DNA from 3 places in the Janthinobacterium woesei genome. Region 1 is predicted to be linked to each of the others. Evidence: predicted binding sites of a transcription regulator. Region 1 holds the regulator's gene; each other region holds the start of a gene.
The links. Region 1 encodes FNR, which switches genes on or off when oxygen is low (the NO sensors DNR and NnrR bind a similar motif). Its sites were predicted from a motif close to TTGATNNNNATCAA; they were not measured.
Positions count from the first base shown of each region.

Region 2: the regulator FNR is predicted to act here: its motif matches at 1,806-1,819, upstream of ACQ4W6_RS13255 (OmpW/AlkL family protein).
Region 3: the regulator FNR is predicted to act here: its motif matches at 2,005-2,018, upstream of paaA (1,2-phenylacetyl-CoA epoxidase subunit PaaA).

Region 1 is NZ_JBNYXW010000003.1:270,870-274,339, forward strand. Features, by position in the region: gene ACQ4W6_RS04555 (HAMP domain-containing sensor histidine kinase) at 1-1,115, opposite strand, end outside; gene fnr (fumarate/nitrate reduction transcriptional regulator Fnr) at 1,376-2,134, shown strand; gene ACQ4W6_RS04565 (FixH family protein) at 2,150-2,674, opposite strand; gene ccoG (cytochrome c oxidase accessory protein CcoG) at 2,735-3,470, opposite strand, start outside.
Region 2 is NZ_JBNYXW010000010.1:94,894-98,363, reverse strand. Features, by position in the region: gene ACQ4W6_RS13270 (NAD(P)H-dependent oxidoreductase) at 67-645, opposite strand; gene ACQ4W6_RS13265 (MerR family transcriptional regulator) at 719-1,081, opposite strand; gene fur (ferric iron uptake transcriptional regulator) at 1,165-1,602, opposite strand; gene ACQ4W6_RS13255 (OmpW/AlkL family protein) at 1,881-2,498, shown strand; gene ACQ4W6_RS13250 (MetQ/NlpA family ABC transporter substrate-binding protein) at 2,737-3,470, opposite strand, start outside.
Region 3 is NZ_JBNYXW010000005.1:55,576-59,045, forward strand. Features, by position in the region: gene ACQ4W6_RS06500 (M14 family metallopeptidase) at 1-837, opposite strand, end outside; gene paaX (phenylacetic acid degradation operon negative regulatory protein PaaX) at 949-1,878, opposite strand; gene paaA (1,2-phenylacetyl-CoA epoxidase subunit PaaA) at 2,102-3,091, shown strand; gene paaB (1,2-phenylacetyl-CoA epoxidase subunit PaaB) at 3,118-3,402, shown strand; gene paaC (1,2-phenylacetyl-CoA epoxidase subunit PaaC) at 3,418-3,470, shown strand, end outside.

The DNA.
Region 1 (3,470 bases):
TCCCGCTCCAGCTCTGCCGCGCGCGCCTCGAGCTCCTGCTGCAGCCGGTCGCGTTCGCTCATCAGGCCGTTGAACGCTTCCGTCAGCTCGCCGATTTCGTCGCGCTGCAGCACCGGCACGGGCGTGAAGCGGCTGCCGGAAGCGCGCAGCGACAGCAAGGTATTGCGCAGGCGCACCAGCGGCGACAGCAGCCGTACGGTCAGCCAGGCCAGCACGGCAGCGGCCAGCAGCGAAGCGCAGATGCTCCACAGCACCAGCCGGTACAGCACGCCGTTGAACGGTTCAAACGCGTCGGTCACGGGCAGCGAGGCGGCCAGCAGCCAGTTCACGGATTTCAGTCGCTTGAAGCTGTTGACGGCCGTGGTGCCACCGCTGTTGGTGCTGACCATGCTGCCTTCGCCACCATCCTTGAGCAACTGCGTGGTGATCTGGTTGGCGTTGGGCGCGCGCGGCTGCAGCAGCCGGCTGGCATCCGGGTGTAGCACGTAGCGCGGCACGGCCTCGCGCGTGAGGATGAAGAAATAGCCGCTCTTGCCCACCTTGGCCGTGCGCAAATGGCCGAGCATATTGTCCTTGTACAGGCGCAGCACGCCGATCACGATGCCGGCCACCTCGCCATCCTTGTCGAGCACGGGGGCGACCATCTGCACGATGGGCAAATGGCTGGTCTTGCCCAGCATCGGCTCGGTGATCATGGCTTTTTTCGTGCGCATCACCGTCTGGAAGTATGCGCGGTCGGCCACGTCCGTGCCGTTGCGCCCCTGCACTTCGGGCACGTCGGCGACCACCTTGCCCTGCGTATCGAGCACCAGCACGTCGTCGAACAGGGCCAGCATGGCGCGCTGCGTGTAGTAGTGGCGCAATTGCGCCGGGTCATCCATCAGGGCGGGTGGCTGGTGGCGCGCGGTCTGGGTGATGATGTCGAGCAGCATGGCCAGCTTGTCATCGAGTTCTTCGGCCGTGCGCTCGATCAGCGCCGTTTGCTGGCTCAGCAAGACTTGCGTGAAATCGTCGCGCATGTGTTTCACCTGGACCATCGTCACCAGGGCGATCATGGCGATCGAGGTCAGGCTGGTGGCCAGCGCGACTTTTGCTTTAATGCCGAGAGGCTTCATGATTTCCTTTTGAGTACCGGGCGGTACAGGCGGCAGATAATGCTGTCAGGAATTTTCCTATCAATACATCAACTTGGCAAGCGTGGGGCGTGTAATTTTGCGCTGTGGAGCAGGCTTTAGAGGATGTCGGCATAAAATTAAATGCAGAACGTCGTTTATTCAGCGAAATTAGGGCGAATTGCGGTGAATTTCCGCGAAATTGGCACATGGCAACGCACTATGCAGTAAACTTGTTATTGCATTTTATAAAAGGTACTGACATGACAGAAGCGCTACTCTCTCCAGCCTTGCCCGCAGTGACCGTGGAGGCGTTGCGTGCCCGATGCTCGACGTGCAGCATGCATCAATTGTGCCTGCCGATGGGGCTCGATGTGGGTGATATGGACCGGCTGGACCAGATCATCGGCCGGCGCCGCAAGGTCGCGCGTGGCGCCTTGCTGTTCCGCATCGGCGATTCGTTCCAGAACCTGTACGCGATCCGTTTGGGCCACTTCAAGACGTACCAGATCAATCCGGGCGGCGACGAGCAGGTGACGGGTTTCCAGATGGCTGGCGAATTGCTGGGCATGGACGCCATCAGCGCCGACCGCCACCATTGCAACGCGGTGGCGCTGGAAGACAGCGAAGTGTGTGAAATTCCGTTTTCCAGCCTGGAACAATTGCTGGGCAGTATACCGACCCTGCTGCGCCATTTCCACCGCATGATGAGCCAGGAAATCACGCGCGAGCAAAGCGTCATGCTGTTGCTGGGCAATATGCAGGCGACGCAGCGCTTTGCCGCCTTCATCGTCAACCTGGCCTCGCGCTACGAGGCACGCGGCTATTCGGGCAGCAACTTCCAGCTGCGCATGTCGCGCGAGGAAATTGGCAATTACCTGGGCTTGACCATCGAAAGCGTCAGCCGCTTATTGTCGAAGTTCAAGAAAGAAGGCTGGCTGCGCGTGTCGAACCGCGAGATTGAAATCCTGCAGCCAGCAAAATTGAAGGCCATTACGGCCGGCACGGACACCTGCAAATAATAACGGTGCTGTACCTTATAGTTCTTCATCCGCATGCAGCGCGATGCTGCGCTGCAAAGGCCAGGTCCAGATGCCTGACAAGCGCCATTCGCGCGCGTTGTTTTCCACCAGCACTTGCCAGCGGCTGCGCTCTAACATCGGCAGCGCCACCGAAAAGTTGCCGGCCGCATCGGGCTGCACCAGCAGCTTGATATCCTTTTCGGGCAAGGTGGCATGCGCCAGGTGCAGCAGCAAAGGCGCCGGGTAAGCCTTGCCGAAGCTTTGCACGGAACCGGTCAGGCGCGCTGCAGCTACATCATAGGTCAGGCTGGTCGACATGGCCAGGTTGCTGGCGGCCGTATCGCGCCGCAAGTCCTGGTTGATCGCCTTGCCCTGCTTGTAATAGTCGCCCACCACCAGCGCGTCCGGCTGCGTAAACGCGATATAGCCCATGAAGCTGCCGACGATGACGGACAGCCCGGGCCCCACCATCAGCAGCCACGGCCAGCGGTGCTTGTACCAGGGTTCCACGGGGGCTTGCAGCTTGATACTTTCCGACATGCTATTTCTCCTTGTGGCGGCATATTCTGGGGTCAGCCCTCAAAAACACGCCTTTCCTTGTTAGCGCGGCACGATGAACACGGCGCTTTCGCGCACATGCAGCGATGGATCGTCCAGCGATTGCAGCTCGATGCTGATCTTGTTCGAACCCTTTTCCCCGACGCCGTGCGGCACGCGCAGGCGGATGGGCCAGCCCAGCGTTTCGGTCGGCTGCAGGGTAACTTCATCGCGCGTCAGCAGGGCCAGGCCGGGCAAGCCGGCAACGCTGATCCTGAAGTGCTGGCGCTGCTCCGAGGTATTCATGATCTGCAGGCGGTAGACGTTTTCGATCATGCCATCTTCCACTTCGCGTCCCATCGAGCCACGGTCGCGGATGACGTCCATTTTCAGCGGCGTGCGCAGGAACAGCGAGGTCGCCACGGCGATGATGATCAGGGCCAGGATGGCGGAATAGATCAGTACGCGCGGGCGCATGGCGCGCTGGCGGATCTGCTGCGCATTGAAGTTGTTTTCCAGCGCGTGGTCGGTACTGTAGCGTACCAGGCCGCGTGGCCGGTCGACCTTGTCCATCACGCTGTTGCAGGCGTCCACGCAGGCGGCGCAGCCGATGCATTCATACTGCAGGCCGTTGCGGATATCGATGCCAGTCGGACACACTTGCACGCACAGGGTGCAGTCGATGCAGTCGCCCAGCTTGTCGTTGTTGCCGGCTTTCTTGCTCAGCGCGCCGCGCGGTTCGCCCCGCTTGGCATCGTAGGTGATGATCAGGGTATCCTGGTCGAACATGGCGCTCTGG
Region 2 (3,470 bases), on a different contig from region 1:
TGGATTATGACGGCTTGATTACCAGCTTGTCAAAACCGAATGCAAGATGGCTGCATGGCAAGCAACTCAGGCGTGCCGGGCCAGCGCCTTCGCTTGATCCAGCCAGCGCGCACGTTGTTGCTCGGTGGAATTTATGATGGGGCCGAAGCTGGCTACCTTGACGGGCTTGATGCCGCAAAACTCCAGCGTCGTCTTGCGCAGCTGGTGGATGCCGGGCATGCGGTAGACCCAGCGGAAATACCAGGGCGGCGTATCCATCGTCACCAGGAGCTGGGCCTTGCGGCCCGCCAGCAGCTGCGCCGGGAAGGCTTTTCCTGGGCGGTACTTGAAGGCGTAGCCGGGCAGGAAGACGCGGTCGACAAAGCCTTTCAGCAGCGCCGGCGCACCGCCCCACCAGATGGGGTAGGAGAACACCAGCTGCTGCGCCCAACTGATGGCTTCCTGCGCCGCCAGCAAATCGGCTTCCAGCGGCTGCACCTGGCGGTAGCCTTGGTGCAAGATGGGGTTGAAGTCCAGCTGGCCCAGGCGCAATGTGCGCACGGTATGGCCCTGGGCGCGTGCTGTCTCGGCGTAGGCGTCGGCGAGAGCGGCGCAGAAACTGTCGCCGGACGGATGGCCGAAGATCACTAAAACGCGTTTTTCCATGATGCAAGCTTTCTATAAAAGAACAGCTTGCATGCTAAAGCCTGCCCCTAGTGGCAGAGTCAAGCGGGCAGCCTCAGGCCGCTTGCTGCCGCTGGCGCGCCAGGCAGTCGTGGATTTCCACGTCGATGTCGACCAGCTGTGCGTCGAGCTGGCGCAGGCGCGCGATGTCGCGCTGCAATTGCGCGCGCTTGGCGGCGATATGCTGCGACAGGGCGGCCCAGTCGGTAGCGTCGCCAGCCAGGATGGGCAGCAGTTCGGCCAGGCGAAAGCCCAGCGTTTGCGCCTGGCGTATCAATTTCACCTGCGCCAGGTCTTCTTGCGTGTAGACGCGGTAGGCGCCCGAGCGGCGCACGTCGCCCAGCAAGCCCAGCGATTCATAGTGGCGCAAGGCCTTGGGCGAGGTGCCCGCCAGGCGGGCGATTTCTCCGATGTACATGGCTTTCCTTTGTTGATGTACGGCGCACGCAGTGTAGCGCAAGGCAGCCAAGGTGGTGTACCACGGGCTACCCAGGCGCGGCTTCATGCCCGGCGCGGCGGGACTTTCCTGGCCGTGCAGTCGGCGCAGGTGCCGTACAGCGACAGCGCGTGCTCATGCAGCACGAAGCCCCGCTCGGTGGCGATCTCGTTCTGGCGCAGCTCGATGCCTTCATCGACGAATTCATCGACCTTGCCGCAGCCTGTGCAGACCAGGTGGTCGTGGTGCTGGCCTTGGTTCAGTTCGAAGACGGCGTGGCCCGCTTCGAAATGGCGGCGAAACAGGATACCCGCTTCGGCAAACTGCATCAGTACGCGGTAAATGGTGGCCAGGCCCACATCGATCTTTTCGGCCAGCAAGAGTTTATACACATCGTCCGCACTCAGATGCTTGATCGCGCCCTCTTGAAACAGCTGCAGAATCCGCAAGCGGGGGATGGTCACTTTCAAGCCCGATTCACGCAGTTCCCTCAATATATCCATGTCTCCGATTCCTTTTTTTTGATCGCCCGAGCGTGGCAGTAGATTATATCGTAAATGATAATCATTACCATTTTCATGTGTTGGCCGACTGGGTGGCCAGCCTGTTTGCCCACGTGCAGTGATGCCCGCTACCGCGCTGCGCTGCCGCATTTCTTGACGTGGGAAAAGGAAAAAATCGCGCTGTCGATGCCATCTGGCACTATTTGATGTGGATCAAAGTTTTTGTTGCACTGCACTTTTAAACTTCGCAGCGTTACTTAACGACAGAGGAAACCACAATGAAAACGTCCGCAACTGCAGCAGCAATCGTCCTGGCCGCCATCGGCGCCTTCGCCAGCAATGCCATGGCACAGGAAGGCCCATGGCTGGTCCGTGCGCGCGCCGTGCACATCGACCCGGCCGACAAATCTGCGCCTATCGGCGGCGTCGGCGCAGCCGACCGTTTGCATGTCAGCAGCAAGACGATTCCTGAAATCGATATCTCGTATTTCTTTACTCCCAACATCGCTGCCGAGCTGATCCTGACGTATCCGCAAAAGCATGACGTCACGCTCGACGGCAACAATATCGGCACCTTCAAGCACTTGCCGCCGACCCTGTCGCTGCAATATCACTTCATGCCTGAAAAACAGTTCAGCCCTTACGTGGGCGCGGGCGTGAACTACACGAATATTTCGGGAGTGAAACTGCTGAACGGCGCGGGCCGCCTGGAGCACGACAGCTGGGGCTTTGCGCTGCAAGCCGGTGTCGACTACAAGCTGGACAAGAACTGGTCGCTGAACTTCGACATCAAGAAAGTGCAGATCCGCAGCGATGTCTTCATCGGCGGCGCCAAGGCCAGCGAAGTCAAGGTTGATCCACTGCTGATCGGCGTCGGCGTCGGCTACCGCTTCTAGGAACACCTATCAAAACCTACTGCGCGTCGTAATTTGTGGTCTGCGATGCTCACTGGCTCGGCGCCCCCGTACCTTCGTACAGTTGCGCTTCTCGAGCCAACGGGGGCGCCGAGCCTTCCTTCCGCTCGCTACGGTTTTGTTAGGCGTTGTAAGTGTTGAGGATGCCCGCGTGGCGGGCGTAAAAAAGGACGGCCGGGTTTGCACCTGGCCGTCCTTTTTTACGTTTCAAGCACGCTGTCTATTTTTTCAGCGTTTTTTCCAGCGCCTGCTGGTAGTCCGTCTTTTCGTAGCCGGCCAGGTATTTATTCGTCGCGTCGAGGAAGGCGCGCGAGCGGTAGGCCGCTTCCAGGTCTTTCACCCAGGGCTTGCCCTTGTCGGCCGTGCGGATGGCCACCAGGTTGATGTAGCTGTCCGAGATTTTTTCCACGGCCAGCGCGGACGTCAGCTTCATGCCGGCGGCCAGGGCGAAATTACCGTTGACGAAAGAGAAATCGGCGTCGGCCAGCGAGCGTGGCAGCTGCGCCGCTTCGAGCGGGATCAATTTGAGCTTTTTCGGGTTTTCCAGCACGTCGCGCTCGGAAGCGCGCAGCGGGTCGGCATTTGGCTTGAGCTTGATCCAGCCCATCTTGGCCAGCACCACCAGCGCGCGCGCCTGGTTGGTCGGATCGTTCGGCATGGTGATGGTGGCGCCGTTCTTTACTTCGGCCAGCGATTTATGCTTGCTGCTGTACAGGGCGATCGGCGTGGTCGGCACGGTGATCAATGGGCTCAGGGGCAGCTTGTTATCGGTGGCGAACTTGGTCAGGTAGACGATGTGCTGGAACACGTTGGCGTCCAGCGAGCCTTCGGCCAGCGCGTAGTTCGGCTGCACGTAGTCGTTGAATTCAACGATCTTGACCTTGTAGCCCTGTTTTTCCAGGATAGGCTTGATGCCCAGCTTCAACTGGTCCGAATACGGACCGGAGCTGGTGC
Region 3 (3,470 bases), on a different contig from region 1:
GAAATTTTCCAGTGCGTCGCTGCCGGCCACAAATACGTACGGCAAGCCTTCGTCGCCATGCACGTCGAGGAACAGGTCACAGCCGATTTCATGCATCTTCTGTTTCACCAGGAACACTTCCGGGCTACGTTCCATCGTCGGCGTCATCCATTCGCGGTTCAGGTTGGCGCCTGCCGCGTTGGTGCGCAGGTTGCCATGCACGGAACCGTCCGGGTTCATGTTCGGCACCACGTAGAAGACGGCGTCTTGCAGGCACTGGCGGGCAAACGGATTGGCCTGGTCCAGCAGCGCTTCGAGCATGCCTTCGACAAACCATTCGGCCATCGTTTCGCCCGGGTGTTGACGCGCGATGACCCAGACTTTCTTCTCGGCATCGGCGTCACCCACCACCAGCACATTCATGTCGCGTCCTTCGACGGTGCTGCCCAGGTCTAGCAGACGCACCAGCGGCGACGCCTGCGCGCTGTCGATCAGGGCCAGGTGGCGGTCCCATGGATAGGGTTCGAAGTAGGCGTAGTACACGCTTTCTTCTTCCGGCGTATGTTCGATGGTCATCACCGTGCCGTCATAACTGGTCGGCACGCGGAACCAGGTTTCGCGGTCGTAGCTGGCGACAGCCTGGTAGTCTTTCCAGCCGTCCGGGTAGGCCGACTTGCCTGCATTCATGAAGCGGATCGTGCACGCCTCGCCTTGCGCGCCTTGCAGGCGGAAGTAAAACCACTGCGTGATGTCGGCGTGGGAATCCTTGCGGATGTTCAGCTCGATGGAGTGGGCATCGTCGGCGCGCAGCACCTCGATCGCGCCGGCGTCGAATTGCTGGCTGATTTTAATGGTCATGAGTGTTCCTGATAAAAACAAGTGAGGTTTGCATCGTGTGCAATGGCGCGATGATACCTGTTTTACCTGGAGTGTACGACCAGGCACTGCAAGGTCGCCATGGACTTTTCTTCAGGTATTGAGGCCGCCGAAGCGTTCAAAGAACCACGGCTCCACATCCGCTGCCTGCGCATCCTCGCGCCGCAAGGTGGCCAGGATATGTTCGTCGGCCGCCGCATAGGTAATGCGGTACAGGTCGCGCGCCAGTGCGTATGCTTGCGTGCCGGGCCAGGGTTCGGGCAGCAGCTCGACGGGCAGTTGCGGGTCGTGCAATTGTACGCGGCGGTAGGCGTGCGTCAGCAGCGAGCGGATGACGAACGCCTGTTCGGCGTCAAACACGGGCTCTTCCTGCAGCAAAGTCAGCAGTGGCTGGAAACTGGCGATGAATTTCTCATAGCCGGCCATCACTTCCGATAAATCCCAGCATTCGCCCACCATGTCGCGCAGCGGGCGCGTATTGACGCCCGGCAATTCCGTGGTATGGCAGACATACAGCTTGCCCTGCACCTCGTTGCGCACGAGGATATCTTCCAGTGTTTCGGCATTGCTGGCCGGGTGGCCGAAGATGCCGGGTGCAATCAATCCATAGCCGGCCCACAACAGTTCCTTGCGCAGTGCGCCCCGTTCGACCGCGCCGATGCTGCCGGCCGGCCCGATGACCAGCGTCCAGCTGCCATCCCAATGCACGACCAGCGGCGCATAGATGCGGCGGTAGGCGCGTTCGAAGCGGGCCAGCGCATCCGGACGTATCGTGTAGGCGCTGCGGCGGCCATCCCTTTGCGAGCTGAGCCAGCCTTCCTGTGCCAGGCGGAATACGCTGGTGCGCAGCAAGCGGTCGTTCACGCCAAACGGCGCCAGCAGTTCGATCAGGCTGCCCAGCCAGATGGCGCCGCCGCGCGGCACGATGGCATCGCCAAAAATCGTCATCACCAGGGACTTCGAGCGCGGTGGGTCGCTTTCCAGGAATGCGGCTATCCATGCCATGCAGCGGGTGTTCTTCATGTGGTCCTGGTCTGGCCGTATTGGTCGTTTCAATAAAAGCAGCAGTTTACTTTGCCATGCGTCGTGGCGTGGACTATTTTTCACATCATACCTCCGCAAAAGGCGCATAAGATACGAATTTTTAAAATGATTCACATCAAGTGTATGCAAATAGTTTTTTGTATCGTATTATCTGTTCATCGCACTGCGCTGCTGCGCAAATCAACGACATGGGAGACACATCATGTACGCACAAATGGTTGAAACCGGCCTCAAGAACGTTCGTTCCATCGATGACATGGGGCAGGAAGAACGTGCTTTCCAGGCGCGCATCGACGAAGGCATCAAGATCGAGGCCAAGGACTGGATGCCGGATGCCTACCGCAAGACCCTGATACGCCAGATTTCGCAGCATGCGCATTCGGAAATCGTCGGCCAGTTGCCCGAAGGTAACTGGGTTACGCGCGCCCCTACCCTCAAGCGCAAATCGATTTTGCTGGCCAAGATCCAGGACGAAGCGGGCCATGGCCTGTACCTGTATAGCGCCGCCGAAACCCTGGGCGTGTCGCGCGACGAACTGCTCGCTGCCTTGCACTCGGGCAAAGCCAAGTATTCCAGCATCTTCAACTATCCCACCCTGTCGTGGGCCGATATGGGCGCCATCGGCTGGCTGGTCGATGGTTCAGCCATCATCAACCAGATTCCCCTGTGCCGCTGCTCGTATGGTCCGTATGCACGCGCCATGATCCGCGTCTGCAAGGAAGAGTCGTTCCATGCGCGCCAGGGCTACGACATCATGATGTCGCTGTGCAAGGGCACGCCGGCTCAAAAAGCCATGGCGCAAGATGCGCTGAACCGCTGGTGGTGGCCGTCGCTGATGATGTTCGGGCCGTCCGACGCCGCCTCTGTCAACAGCGCCCAATCGGCGCAATGGCGCATCAAGCTGTTTTCGAACGATGAATTGCGCCAGCGCATGGTCGACCAGAGCGTGCCGCAAATCGAATACCTAGGCTTGAGCGTGCCCGATCCCGACCTGAAATTGAATGCCGAAACGGGCCATTACGAGTTTGGCGAGATCGACTGGTCCGAGTTCAACAACGTCTTGAAGGGCAATGGACCGTGCAACCGCGAACGTTTGCAAACGCGCGTCAAGGCGTATGAAGATGGCGCATGGTTCCGCGACGCTTTGCTTGCCTATGCAGATAAACAAGCCGATCTCAAAGCGGCAGCCTGAGCATACATAATGATAGGGAGAGCAACATGAGCAAAGAATGGCCATTGTGGGAAGTTTTCATCCGCAGCCAGCACGGCCTGGCGCACAAGCATGTGGGCAGCCTGCACGCCTCCGACGCCACCATGGCAGTCAATCATGCGCGCGACGTCTACACGCGCCGCAATGAAGGCGTGAGCATTTGGGTGGTGCGCGCGGCCGATATCGTCGCCAGCAGCCCCGGCGACAAGGGCGCGCTGTTCGAACCGTCGAACAGCAAGGTGTACCGCCACCCCACCTTCTTCCCGATGCCGGAAGAAGTCAAGAACCTGTGATGCGGAGACTCTGCAATGGATGACAAGGTTAATTACCTCCTGCGCCTCGGCGACAACGCCCTGATCCT